DNA from 2 places in the Oerskovia sp. NPDC060287 genome. Region 2 is predicted to be linked to the other one. Evidence: riboswitches for the same ligand, from Rfam matches in the RefSeq annotation. Region 2 holds a riboswitch; the other holds the start of a gene.
What was found. A riboswitch is a leader RNA that binds a small molecule or an ion and turns the genes downstream of it on or off. The one in region 2 is predicted to bind S-adenosylmethionine.

Region 1 (7,415 bases), on a different contig from region 2:
CGAGCGGGGCGGTCGTGCGCAGCACGGTGGCGACCGCTGCGTCGTCGACGTCGTCGGTGCCGCCAGGCGCTCCCGCGAGCGGGAAGACCGTGGGCCGGACGTGCGGGGAGGGCCAGCGCTCCTCGCCGACCCAGCGCCCGGGCAGCTCGTCGTAGACCGTCGCGGGCGGCACGGACTCCGTGATCCAGGCGCGCAGCGCCGGCTCGTCGAGGGCGCCCGTGTCCTGGCCCTTGAGGAACTGGTCCCACCAGCGCAGCGTCTCCTGGAGGAACCCGATCGACGGTCCGGGAGGCAGGCCGCGGTCGGGGTACTGGTGCGACCACGGCCCGACGAGGCCCCGGACCGGGCCGCCCAGGGTTCGGCCTGCGTTCGAGGGTCCGCCGCTCGATCCCTGGTCCGCCGAGTCCTCGCCCGCGGCGACGAGCCGCAGGACCGTGTCACGGTAGGGGTCGTTCCACCCGCCGACCGCCAGGACCGCGGCCTTGATCGCCGAGTAGTCCTCGATGACGCTGCCGTGGCGCCAGTAGTCGTCGCGCGTCTGGTGGTCGAGCCAGGTGTGGACGAACGGCTCGGTGTGCTCGAGGCGGTCGAGCCACTGCTCCTTCCACCGGTCGCCCACGACGGCCGGGTCCGGGGGCCGGGAGCAGAACGCGAGCATGGTCGCCGCCCACGCGTGCATGTCGACCGCGAGGACCGACCCGCCCGTGTAGTGCACGTCGTTGTCGTAGCGGTCGTCGGTCGAGCAGACCGTGACGATCGCTGCGAGCGCCTCGGGGGCGAGGGCCGCGACCTGCAGGGCGTTGAACCCTCCCCACGAGATGCCGAACATCCCGACCTTGCCGCTGCACCACTCCTGCGCGGCGAGCCACTCGACGACCGCGACGCCGTCGGCGAGCTCGGTCGGGGAGTACTCGTCGTCCTGGTGCCCGTCCGAGTTCCCGCTGCCGCGGATGTCGACGCGCACCGACGCGTACCCGTGGCCCGCGTAGTACGGGTGGCGCTGCGCGTCGCGCGGGGCGGTCCAGTCGGACAGCCGGTAGGGCAGGTACTCCAGGATCGCGGGGACCGGCGTGAGGTCGACGGGTCGCCAGACCCTCGCCGCGAGGCGCGTGCCGTCGGCGAGGGGTATCCAGTGGTCCTCGACCGTGGTCTCGAACGGGAGCTCGGTCACGTACCGCATGGTCGTTCCTCCGGTGCTGGGTGGTGCGGGTGGTGCTGTCGGGCGGGTGGTGCTCGTTCAGCGGCGGTGGCGCGGGGCCACGTGGGTCGTGCGGGTCGCGCCCGCCGGTCAGTGGACGGGGTGCATGGTCCGCTTCATCCAGGGCGACAGGATCAGGACGACGACCCCGACGAGCACCGCGACGGCCCCGTTGAGCGTGAAGTAGAGGCCGTCGGGGATCTCGCCGTAGAACCGGACGGTCTGCGCCTGGATGCCGTTCGCGAGCGCGATCGACAGGAACCACACGGCCATGGACTGGCTCGAGAAGGCGGCGGGGGCGAGCTTGGTGGTCGCGGACAGGCCCGTCGTCTGGAGCAGCACGTCACCGAGCCCCAGCAGCAGGAGCGAGGCCAGGAGCCACCAGACGGCGATCTTCCAGTCTCCGCTCTGCCCGGTCACGGCGGGCACGAGGATCAGGTAGGACAGCCCCCCGAGGAGCGCACCGATCGCGATCTTCTTGGACGCGTGCGGCTGCCGGGGGCCGAGCCAGGTCCACAGGGCGGCGACCACGGGCGCGACGAGCACCTCGACGCCGCCGAGGAACGAGCTGAACCAGGCCGCCGGCGCCTCCCAGCCGAAGATCGTGCGCTCGACGTGCTGGTCGGCCAGCAGGATCAGGACGCTGTACGCCTGGAACAGCACGAAGTTGAACGCGACCGACGCGAACCACAGCACGAGGAAGGGCCGGAGCCGGCCGCGTTCGGCGCCCGTCACGCGGGGGCTGCGGAACATGACGGTGAAGTAGACGATCGGCGCGGCCATCGCGACCACGGTCAGCGCGTCGACCACGCCCGCGATGCTGAGCCGCCCCGCGAGCGCGAGCCCGACGGCGAGGATCACCACGCCGGCCGCGACGCCTCCCAGGATCCACAGGGTCCGGCGCATCACGGCCGGCGGCAGGGGCGCCTCGGGGCCGCGCCCGTGCCCGGGGACGTGCCTGCGCCCGGCGACGTACTGGACGATGCCCGCCGTCATACCGATCGCGGCAGCCGAGAACCCCCAGTGCCAGCCGACGTCGGCGCCGAGCCACCCCGTGACCAGGGGACCGAAGAACGCCCCGACGTTGATGCCCATGTAGTAGAGCGCGAACCCCGCGTCCCGGCGCTCGTCCGTGGTCGAGTAGAGCTTGCCCACGAGGGTCGAGACGTTGGGCTTGAGCAGCCCCGTGCCCAGGCTGATGAGGACCAGACCGAGCCATGTCGAGAGCTCGGCGGGGATCGCCATGGTGTAGTGCCCGCACGCGATGAGGATCCCGCCCCACAGGACGGCCCGGTACGAGCCCAGGACCCGGTCCGCGATCCACCCGCCGCCGACCGAGACGAGGTAGACCATGGTCCCGTAGCCCGCCGCGATCGAGGCCGCAGGACCGGCCTCCATCCCCAGCCCGTCGTCCGCGACGGTCGCCGTGAAGAACAGGACGAGGATGGCCTGCATCCCGAGGAACGAGAACCGCTCCCAGACCTCGAGGCCGAACAGGGTCGACAGACCTCGCGGGTGCCCGAAGAATGCTCTGTCGTCCGGGTCGACCGCGGGGTCTGCCGGTCGTGCGTCCTCGGTCGTCAACAGCCCTCCAGCGGTCGGTGCGCCCGCCGCAGGCTCGCGGAGGCATCCTTCCAACCTAGGGAGGATCGGGGCCCGGGGCCACAGGGACGCTCGGCCTGGTCGCCCGCAGCGCGGCTCGCCGCCCGTCAGACGACCCGGTCGAGGCCCTCCAGGCGGGCGAGCCGGTCGAGCAGGGCGTCCCGCACGTCCGGCCACTCGTCCGCCAGGATCGAGAAGTAGGCCGTGTCGCCGCGCGACCCGTCGGGAGCGACGCGGTGGCTGCGCAGCACCCCCTCGGGCACGGCCCCGAGGCGCTGGATCGCCGCGATCGAGCGGGCGTTGCGCGCGTCGGCCCGCAGCGCGACGCGCTCGACGTCGAGCACCTCGAACGCGTGCCGCAGCAGCAGGTACTTGCACGCCGGGTTGGTCACGCCGCCCCACCAGGGACGGTCGTAGAACGTCGAGCCGAGCTCGACCCTCCGCTGCGAGGGCGACCATTCGTAGAGCGAGGTGCTGCCGCGGACGGACGTGGCGCCGTCGGGCCCCTCGCCGGGAGCAGCCGGCCCGACGACGGCCCACGCCAGGCGCCCCGGCGCCGCCACCGCGTCCCGCACGTAGACGGACATGGCCGGCGTCCCGCGAGGCGTCGGCGAGGACATGCCCGCCCACAGGGCGTCGTCGACGAACGCCCCCAGCGCCTGCGCGTGCTGCTCGCCGAGCGGCTCGAGGCGCAGCCCGAACCCTTCCAGGACCGTGGCGTTCTCCATGCGGTCATCCTGCCGGACCGGACGTGAGGATCCTGTGAACCGCCCGTCCCCCGAGATGCGAGTCCTCTCCCGACCTGCCTACGGTCGATGCGAACCAACCACCATCCGACGATCACCACGGGAGGACCTCCATGGGACTGGGAGACAAGATCAAGCACGCGGCCGAAGAGGTCGAGGGCAAGGTCAAGGAGGGCGCCGGCAAGCTCACGGGCAACGAGAAGCTCGAGGCCGAGGGCCACGCCGACCAGGCGAAGGCCAACGTCAAGCAGGCCGGTGACGACGTCAAGGACGCCTTCAAGAAGGACTGACCCACCAGACGAAGAACGCCCCGGGACCCGTACGGGTCCCGGGGCGTCGCTGTGGACGGGGGAGGTTCAGAGGGCGACGGCGGGCGGCAGGGCAGTGACCGGTCCGACGGGCTGGCCGGGCACGTCGGCGGTGTGACCGGCGACCGGCGGGACGACCGACAGGAGCGGCGTGGTCACGGGCTCGCCGGCGGCGGACATCTCGACCGGACCGAGCACCGGGACGATGCGCGGGCTCGTGATCCGCGCGAGCAGGCCGAGCTCGACGCCCGCCCACTCGTGCGCGAGGATCGAGAAGCACACCGAGTCGGCGCGCGTGCCGTCGGGCGCCGTGCGATGACCTCGCATGACGCCCTCCTCGTACGCGCCGAGGCGACGCATCGCGGCGAGCGAGCGAGCGTTGCGCGCGTCCACCCGGAAGCCCACACGATGCACGTCCCACGACTCGAACGCATGTCGGAGCAGCAACCATTTCGAGACCGGGTTGACGAGGCTCCCCCACGTGGAACGGGCGTAGAAGGTCCGCCCGATCTCCACGCGCCTGTCGTCGAGCGACAGGTCACGGAAAGCGGTGCTCCCCACCACGAGGCCCGAGCCCGCGTCGACGACGGCGAAGGCCGTCAGCGCCCGGGTAGCCCGAGTGTCCTCGATGAAGTTCACCATCCCGACCTCCCCCGCAGGGAGGGTCGTACTCATACCCGCCCACATCGTCGGATCGACGATCTGAGCCAGCGCACCGGCGTGCGCGACAGCCAGGGGTTCGAGGCGGAACCCGTGGCCTTCCAGGACGACATCGTGCTGCACAGCGCATATCAGAACACACGCAGGCGTCGCCGCCAAGACCACGGAGCGGTCTGCTGTGGACGACGAGGTGACGCACGGGTGAACGTTGCGCTCGGAGGAGCGTCTCCGCAGGTCAGAGGCCCTCTCAGGCGGGGGCGGGACCGCACCCCACGGCGGCCGTGATGTTGCCGACGGCGGCGGTCGCGAAGAGGCCCGAGAGCCCTGCGACCTGGAGCAGCGGACGCGGGTCGTCGCTCACGACCCAGCAGCCGTCCACGACCTCGTACCGGGCCGTGGCCCCCTCGCCGACGTAGGCGCGCAGCGCGGAGAGCAGGCGCTCGATCTCCTCGCCCGTGGTGCCCACGCCGATCGAGGCGCGGACGGCCCCCGCCGGGAAGCCCAGGCGGGCCAGGAGCGGGTGCGCGCAGAACCGGCCGTCGCGCACGCCGATCCCGTGCTCGGCCGACAGGTAGGACGCGACGAGGCCCGCGTCGTGGCCGTCGACCGAGAACGTCACGACGCCCACGGGGTCCACGGCGTCGGTCCAGGCGCGGACGACGCGCACGCCGTCGATCTCCTCGAGACCCTCGACCAGGCGGGCGCGGAGCGCGGTCTCGTGCGCGACCAGCAGGCCGGGCTCGAGCGCCGCGAGCGCGTCGCACGCCGAGGCGAGCGCGACCGCGCCGATCACGTTGGGCGACCCGGCCTCGTGGCGCGCGGGGGCGCTCTGCCACGTGGTGCCGTCGAGCGTCACGTTGCGCACCGCGCCTCCCCCGGCGAGGTAGGGCGTGCCGACGTCGAGCCAGTCACGACGTCCCACGAGCGCGCCCGCACCGAACGGCGCGTAGGTCTTGTGGCCCGAGAACGCGACGTAGTCCACGTCGCTCGCCGCGAGCGAGACACCGCGGTGCGGCACGAGCTGGGCGCCGTCGAGCAGGACGCGCGCCCCGGCGTCGTGCGCCGCGGCGACGACCTCGGCGAGAGGGAGCGATTCGCCCGTGACGTTCGAGGCCCCCGTGATCGCGACGAGCGCGTACGGGAAGCGGGACAGCTCGGCGCGCAGCCCGGACAGGGTCTCGGCGACCGTCGCGCCGCCGACCAGGACCGTGGCGCCGCCCGTGCGCTGCCAGGGCAGGAGGTTCGCGTGGTGCTCGACGTCCAGGACGAGCACCCGGCCGGGCGTCCCGTCGGCCTGCGCCGGGACGCATCCCGCGAGCAGGTTGAGCGAGTCGGTGGTGTTGCGCGTGACGATCGTGACGTCGTCCTCGCGGGCGCCGACGAACGCGCCGATGGTCTGGCGCGCGGCCTCGTAGAGGGCGGTCGACACCTGGGACAGGTAGCCCGCGCCGCGGTGCACGCTCGCGTAGAGCGGCAGGACCTCGTTGACGCGGTCGGCCACGACCTGCAGCGCAGGGGCCGACGCCGCGACGTCGAGGTTCGCGTACGGGACGCTGCGCCCGTCGACGAGCGGGACCAGGGTGTCGCTGCCCACGACGGGCAGCACGGCACACGAGGTAGGGGCTTCGATGACTGCGTGTGCGCTCATGGCACGTCCTCCGGTGGTCGTCGGAGTTCGCCCTGCGGCCCCTCCGCGCTTGCCCCCCTCCTTGTAGAGAGGGGCCCGGTCGTCACCCGGGGCACCCCGCCGCGGAGGAGGGTTGCCGGCCAGCAAACCGGGGTTTTGCGCTGGCACTCATGACCTGGTGTCCAGGATGGGCGAGGCTCACGGAGCGTGTCAACCGGTGGGCACGGCGTCTCGGATGGTGGGCAGCGGGGGTCTGTCAGGCGGGCGGAGCGTCCTCTGCCAGGGCCGCGACGCGGCGCGCGTCGGCGCGGTACATGGCCGCATGGTCGAGGAAGTCGGACCGGCCCGTCTCCTCTGCGCGGCCGTCGGTGAAGTCCGCGATCTCCTCGAGACGCTCGACCATCACGCTCAGGACCTCACGACGCGAGAAGGGCAGCCCGTAGGCCGCGACCAGCGCGTCGAGGCGCGCGAGAGGATCCAGGCGCCCGACGACGTCGCTCCCGTCCTCGCCCGCGGCGTCCGCCACGAAGGGCGCGAGCCGGTATCCCAGGTAGGCCAGGTCCCGGACCCGCGGGCCGGGGCTCGCGGTGTCGAAGTCGATGAGGCCCACCAGCGTCCCGGCGCGGAAGACCAGGTTGTACGGGGCGACGTCGTTGTGGCACACGACCTCGACCGGCTCGTGCGCCGGGAGCTGCCAGGTCGGGGCGGCGGCGGGTACGGGGACGGCTGCAGCGCCGTCGACGACGGAGCCCCCGGCGGCCGTGCCGCCCGAGACCGCACCGCCGGGCACGGCCGTGGCCGCGAGGAACCCGATGCTCGCGTCGTGCACGCGTCGCAGGAGCGCGCCCGCGTCGCGGAGCACCGACTCGTCCCAGAGCCAGTCGGGCAGCGGATAGTTCGCGACGTCGCCCGGGAGGTAGGACAGGACCTCGCGCCCCTGGTCGTCGACGCCCAGCGGCTCGGGCACCTCGGTGACGCCGGTCGCCCGCAGGTACGCCAGGAGAGCCTGGACCGTGGGCGTCCACGGCCCGGCGCTCCGGCGGACCGTGTCGCCGCTCCGCACGACGGTCGTGGAGTTGCCCCCGGTCAGGACCTCCTCGGGCGGGCTCTGCTCACGACCGTCTGCCCCGAGAGAGAGGGCTTGCGTCGAGGTAGAGGCCCCGAGCCCTCTACCTCGACAGGAATCCTCGATCTCACGGCCGGACGGGAAGCTCTCCATGCACGGCAACCTATCCCCTGACCACCCTGCGAGACAGGCGTTCCATCCTGTGGGC
Region 2 (4,410 bases):
CGTCCCCGCGGCCGACCGCCTCGAGCGTGTCGTCGAGACCGCGGTCCTGGCCGAGGAGCTCGGCCTCGACGCGTTCGCGGTCGGCGAGCGGCACGCGGGCGACGTGCTGTCGTCGTCGCCCACCGTGATCCTCGGTGCGATCGCCGCCCGCACCTCGCGCATCCTGCTGAGCACGGGCGTCACGGTGCTGTCCCTGCTGGACCCCATCCGGGTCGCCGAGGACTACGCGACGATCGACCAGCTCAGCCGGGGCCGGTTCGAGATGGTGATCGGCAAGGGCAACGAGGCGCTCCAGTACCCGTTGCTGGGCCTCGACCTCGCCAAGCAGTACGAGTACCTCGAGGAGAACTACGAGCTGCTCCGCCTGCTCCTGAGCGGTGAGGAGGTCGACTGGGAGGGCCGTCACCGCCCCGACCTGCAGGGAGCCACGACGCTGCCGCGCCCGTACGACGGCGCGTTCCGGATCTGGCACGGCTCGGCGACGTCGCAGTTCGCGGTCGAGCTCGCCGCGCGGTGGGGCGACCCGATCGTGAGCGCCAACGCGTTCCAGCCGCGCGAGAGCTACAAGGTGCTGATCGACCACTACCGCGAGCAGTACGCGGCGGCGGGGCACGACCCGGCGTACGGGTTCGTCGGGTCCGGCTCGGGCGGGCTGTTCCTCGCGGACACCACCGAGCAGGCGATCGAGGAGTTCCGCCCCATCTACGAGGGCGCGGTCGCGCGCGCGGACCTGCGGAAGTACGACCCCGCCGCGGTCGGCAAGGTCACGAGCTTCAGGACCATCGAGGAGGCCGTCGAGCGCGGCCCGGCCCTCGTGGGCTCGCCCGAACGGGTCGCCGAGAAGATCCTCGACTACCACCAGAGCTACGGGCACGACCTGCAGTCGGTCTCGATCAACCACCTCCTGGAGCCGGCCCGGCAGGACGACGTGCTGCGCCGGTTCGCGGAGGAGGTCGTGCCGCTCGTCCGGGCCGAGGTCAAGACCGACCTGTGGGGTCCGGCCGACGCGCGCCGGGCCAAGGGGTTCACGGCGTCGTAGGTCGCGGCCGACCACGTCAGGGGGCCCCGCCGGGGCGGGAGAGACGCTCGCCGACGGGCGTCCGCGCGGTCGCCTCTCCCACCTCGCGTCAGGGCTGTCCGACCGGCCCGACGACGGGCCTCGAACCCTGGCGGAGCGTGCCCGCAGGTCCTAGGCTGGAAGAGTCCTGCGGGCACGTACGGGCACCGGAAGAAGGCTCCGACGATGTGGCTTCTCGTGATCTCCGGCGTGGTGGGCGCGGCAGTGGTCGCCGTCATCGCGTGGTCCACGGTGCGCCACGACCGGCCCCCGGCAGACGCTCTCCCACCCCTCCGACCGCACCGGCTCACGTGGCGCGAGCGGCGCCGTCGGGCACCTGACCCCCTCGTGGCGCTGGGGCTCCAGATCCGCCTGGGCCAGCTCGCGCACGAGCTGCGCGACGTCCAGGACGACCCGGGCGTCTACGCCCGGGCCCACCACTACCTCGCCGCGCAGGGCGCGTACGACGCGCTGCTGCGCGAGGCGTGCCGGCTCAGCGGTCTGGAGGTCGACGCCGACCCGCTCGCCGCGGGCCTGCGCAGCGGCGAGGACGAGCGGCTGCGCGAGGAGCTCGAGCTCAGCGCGCGCGGCTGGACCTGGTAGCCGGCCCCCGGCGCGGGTGAGGGGCCCGACGGCGGTACGCGCCGTCGTCGGGCCGCTCACCCAGGTCGCGGCCTCAGAGGGCCGAGTGGTCCCCGATCCGGTGGTAGGACCGGTCGTGGTAGACCAGCGGCGTCGCGTCGCTGCGCGTCCCCGACGCGAGCGCGCGCAGCGAGACCAGGTAGCTGTCGCCCACGGGCGTGCGCTGGATGATGCGCCCGCGCACCCAGGACAGCGCGCCGTCGATCACGGGCTCGCCCGAGTCGAGGGGGGACCATCCGCCGGCTGCGAACCGGTCGATCCCGCTCGTCGCGAAGCGTGCCGACACGTCGTCCTGGTCGGCGCTGAGGAAGTTGACCGTGACCGTGCGGGCGGCCGAGATCGCGGGCCACGACGACGAGGTCGACGCGAGCGAGAACGCGAGCAGCGGCGGCGCGGCCGAGACCGAGATGACCGAGGTCGCCGTGAAGCCCACGGGGCGCCCCTCGTGGTGCAGCGCGACGACCGCGACGCCCGCGGGGTGCTGCCGGAAGACGGCCTTGTAGGCGTCGGGGCTGAGCTGGGGCTCGTCCTGCTCGTGGAGCAGGGCCTCGAGCCCGGCGAGGCCCGCGACGTCGGAGCGGGTGGTGGGTTCGGCGGTCATCGGGTCACCTCGGCGAGCTCGGGGGCGGTCTGGTGGGTGGTGGCGTCCTGCCCGACGGCGGCGCTCGCCGCCCGGAGCAGCGGGCCCCCCGCGCGGTCGAGCCAGGCGTCGACGGCGCTCGCGAGCTCGGCCTCGCCGAGCTGGGAGTCCAGGAGCGTGAGCGTCCGCGCGGGGACGGTCGCGCCCAGCTCGACGAGGAGCGGGCGCAGGTGCACCTCGCCCGCGAGGGCGTGCGCCGGGTTGCCCGACACGACGACCGGGACCGCGACGACCCCGGCCAGGCCGTCCGGGCCGTAGAGGTCGAGGAACGCCTTGAGCAGGCCGGTGTACGAGCCCTTGTAGACGGGGGTCGCGACGACCAGGACGGTCGCGCCCGCGACGACCTCGCGCGCGGCGTCGGCCCGGGGGTGCACGGGGGCCAGGACCTCGGCCGCGATCTCGGCGAGGTCGATCGTGGCGGGGGGCGGGGTGGCCGCGAGGCCCAGGTGGTCGGTGACCCGGGTCGCGACGGCCTGCGCCGCGGACAGGGTCCGTGACCCGGGGCGGGGGTTGCCGACCAGGGTGACCACGGCGGGTCGGGGCGGGTGGGATGCGCCGTCGGCGGGGCCAGGCCGGGTGTCGAGGCCGCTGTCGGTGCCGGCCGAGTCGCTGGGCGGTGTCTGGTGCTGCGTCATGGTGTCCTCGCTGTCGTCGTGCTGCACGCTTGCCGCGCCGGTGCCGGCGCGGCCAGGTCATCTCCCGGAGCACCCCGTCGTGGGAGGGGTTGCTGACCAGCGAGCCGGGGCTTGGCGCTGGTGCTCGTGACCGTTGGGTAGGGGTATAGCCCGACCGACGCCAATCTGTACCGATCCGGTCGAGATTTCTCACGGCGTGGACGGTTGTTTCGTGGCGGGCTCGCGCGCTGCGTGCCGGGCGGCCCCGGGTCGCCTGCGTGGCACGGCCGCGCCGGGGCTCCCGGCGGCGGCCCCGGGCAACCGTGATGTCCCAGGTCGTGAGCCTGCCGTCTCCCAGAGTGGGACGGGAGTACGGCGCTGTTTACACGTACGTAACCTGGTGCAGTTAAGAACCAGCCCTGCCGAGGAGCACTTCATGGATAGTCGTCTGCACTCCGTCTACGACGAGGTCCTCGCCCGCAACCCTGGTGAGGCCGAGTTCCACCAGGCGGTGCGTGAGGTCTTCGACTCGCTCGGGCCGGTGCTCCAGAAGAACCCCCAGTACGTCGACGCCGCCGTGCTCGAACGCATCTGCGAGCCCGAGCGACAGATCATCTTCCGCGTGCCGTGGGTCGACGACAAGAACCGCGTGCAGATCAACCGTGGTTTCCGCGTCGAGTTCAACTCGGCGCTCGGCCCGTACAAGGGCGGCCTGCGGTTCCACCCGTCGGTCTACCTGGGGATCGTCAAGTTCCTCGGGTTCGAGCAGATCTTCAAGAACTCGCTCACCGGCATGCCCATCGGCGGCGGCAAGGGCGGCTCGGACTTCGACCCGCGCGGCAAGTCCGACGGCGAGGTCATGCGCTTCTGCCAGTCGTTCATGACCGAGCTCTACCGCCACATCGGCGAGTACACGGACGTCCCGGCCGGCGACATCGGCGTGGGTGGGCGCGAGATCGGCTACCTGTTCGGCCAGTACAAGCGCATCACGAACCGCTACGAGTCCGGTGTCCTCACGGGCAAGGGCATCAGCTGGGGCGGGTCGCTCGTGCGGACCGAGGCCACGGGCTACGGCACGGTCTTCTTCGCCGACCACATGCTGCGCACCAAGGGCCAGAGCTTCGAGGGCCAGCGCGTCGTCGTCTCGGGCTCGGGGAACGTCGCGACCTACGCGATCCAGAAGGCCCAGCAGCTCGGGGCGAACGTCGTGTCGTTCTCCGACTCGTCGGGCTACGTGGTCGACGAGGCCGGCGTGGACGTCGAGCTGCTCCGCCAGATCAAGGAGGTCGAGCGCGGACGCGTGGCCGACTACGTCGAGCGCCGCCCCGGTGCGCGCCTCGTCACGGGCGGCAGCATCTGGGACGTCCCCGCGACCGTCGCCCTGCCCTGCGCCACGCAGAACGAGCTGACCGAGCAGGACGCCAAGCAGCTCGTCGCCAACGGTGTCCTCGCGGTCG

Region 1: it holds a riboswitch for S-adenosylmethionine, as region 2 does, so the genes downstream of both, ACFWFR_RS10660 (aminotransferase class V-fold PLP-dependent enzyme) here and ACFWFR_RS17390 (NADPH-dependent FMN reductase) in region 2, are expected to answer to the same signal.

The regions. Positions count from the first base shown of each region.
Region 1 covers NZ_JBHXBO010000100.1:6,448-13,862, reverse strand. Annotated here, with positions in the region: gene ACFWFR_RS10685 (CocE/NonD family hydrolase) at 1-1,180, opposite strand, end outside; gene ACFWFR_RS10680 (peptide MFS transporter) at 1,289-2,782, opposite strand; gene ACFWFR_RS10675 (GNAT family N-acetyltransferase) at 2,908-3,528, opposite strand; gene ACFWFR_RS10670 (CsbD family protein) at 3,660-3,836, shown strand; gene ACFWFR_RS10665 (GNAT family N-acetyltransferase) at 3,903-4,637, opposite strand; gene ACFWFR_RS10660 (aminotransferase class V-fold PLP-dependent enzyme) at 4,762-6,162, opposite strand; SAM riboswitch class IV at 6,203-6,317, opposite strand; gene ACFWFR_RS10655 (phosphotransferase enzyme family protein) at 6,398-7,204, opposite strand.
Region 2 covers NZ_JBHXBO010000279.1:390-4,799, reverse strand. Annotated here, with positions in the region: gene ACFWFR_RS17405 (LLM class flavin-dependent oxidoreductase) at 1-1,039, shown strand, start outside; gene ACFWFR_RS17400 (hypothetical protein) at 1,244-1,660, shown strand; gene ACFWFR_RS17395 (flavin reductase family protein) at 1,734-2,300, opposite strand; gene ACFWFR_RS17390 (NADPH-dependent FMN reductase) at 2,297-2,974, opposite strand; SAM riboswitch class IV at 2,995-3,106, opposite strand; gene gdhA (NADP-specific glutamate dehydrogenase) at 3,390-4,410, shown strand, end outside.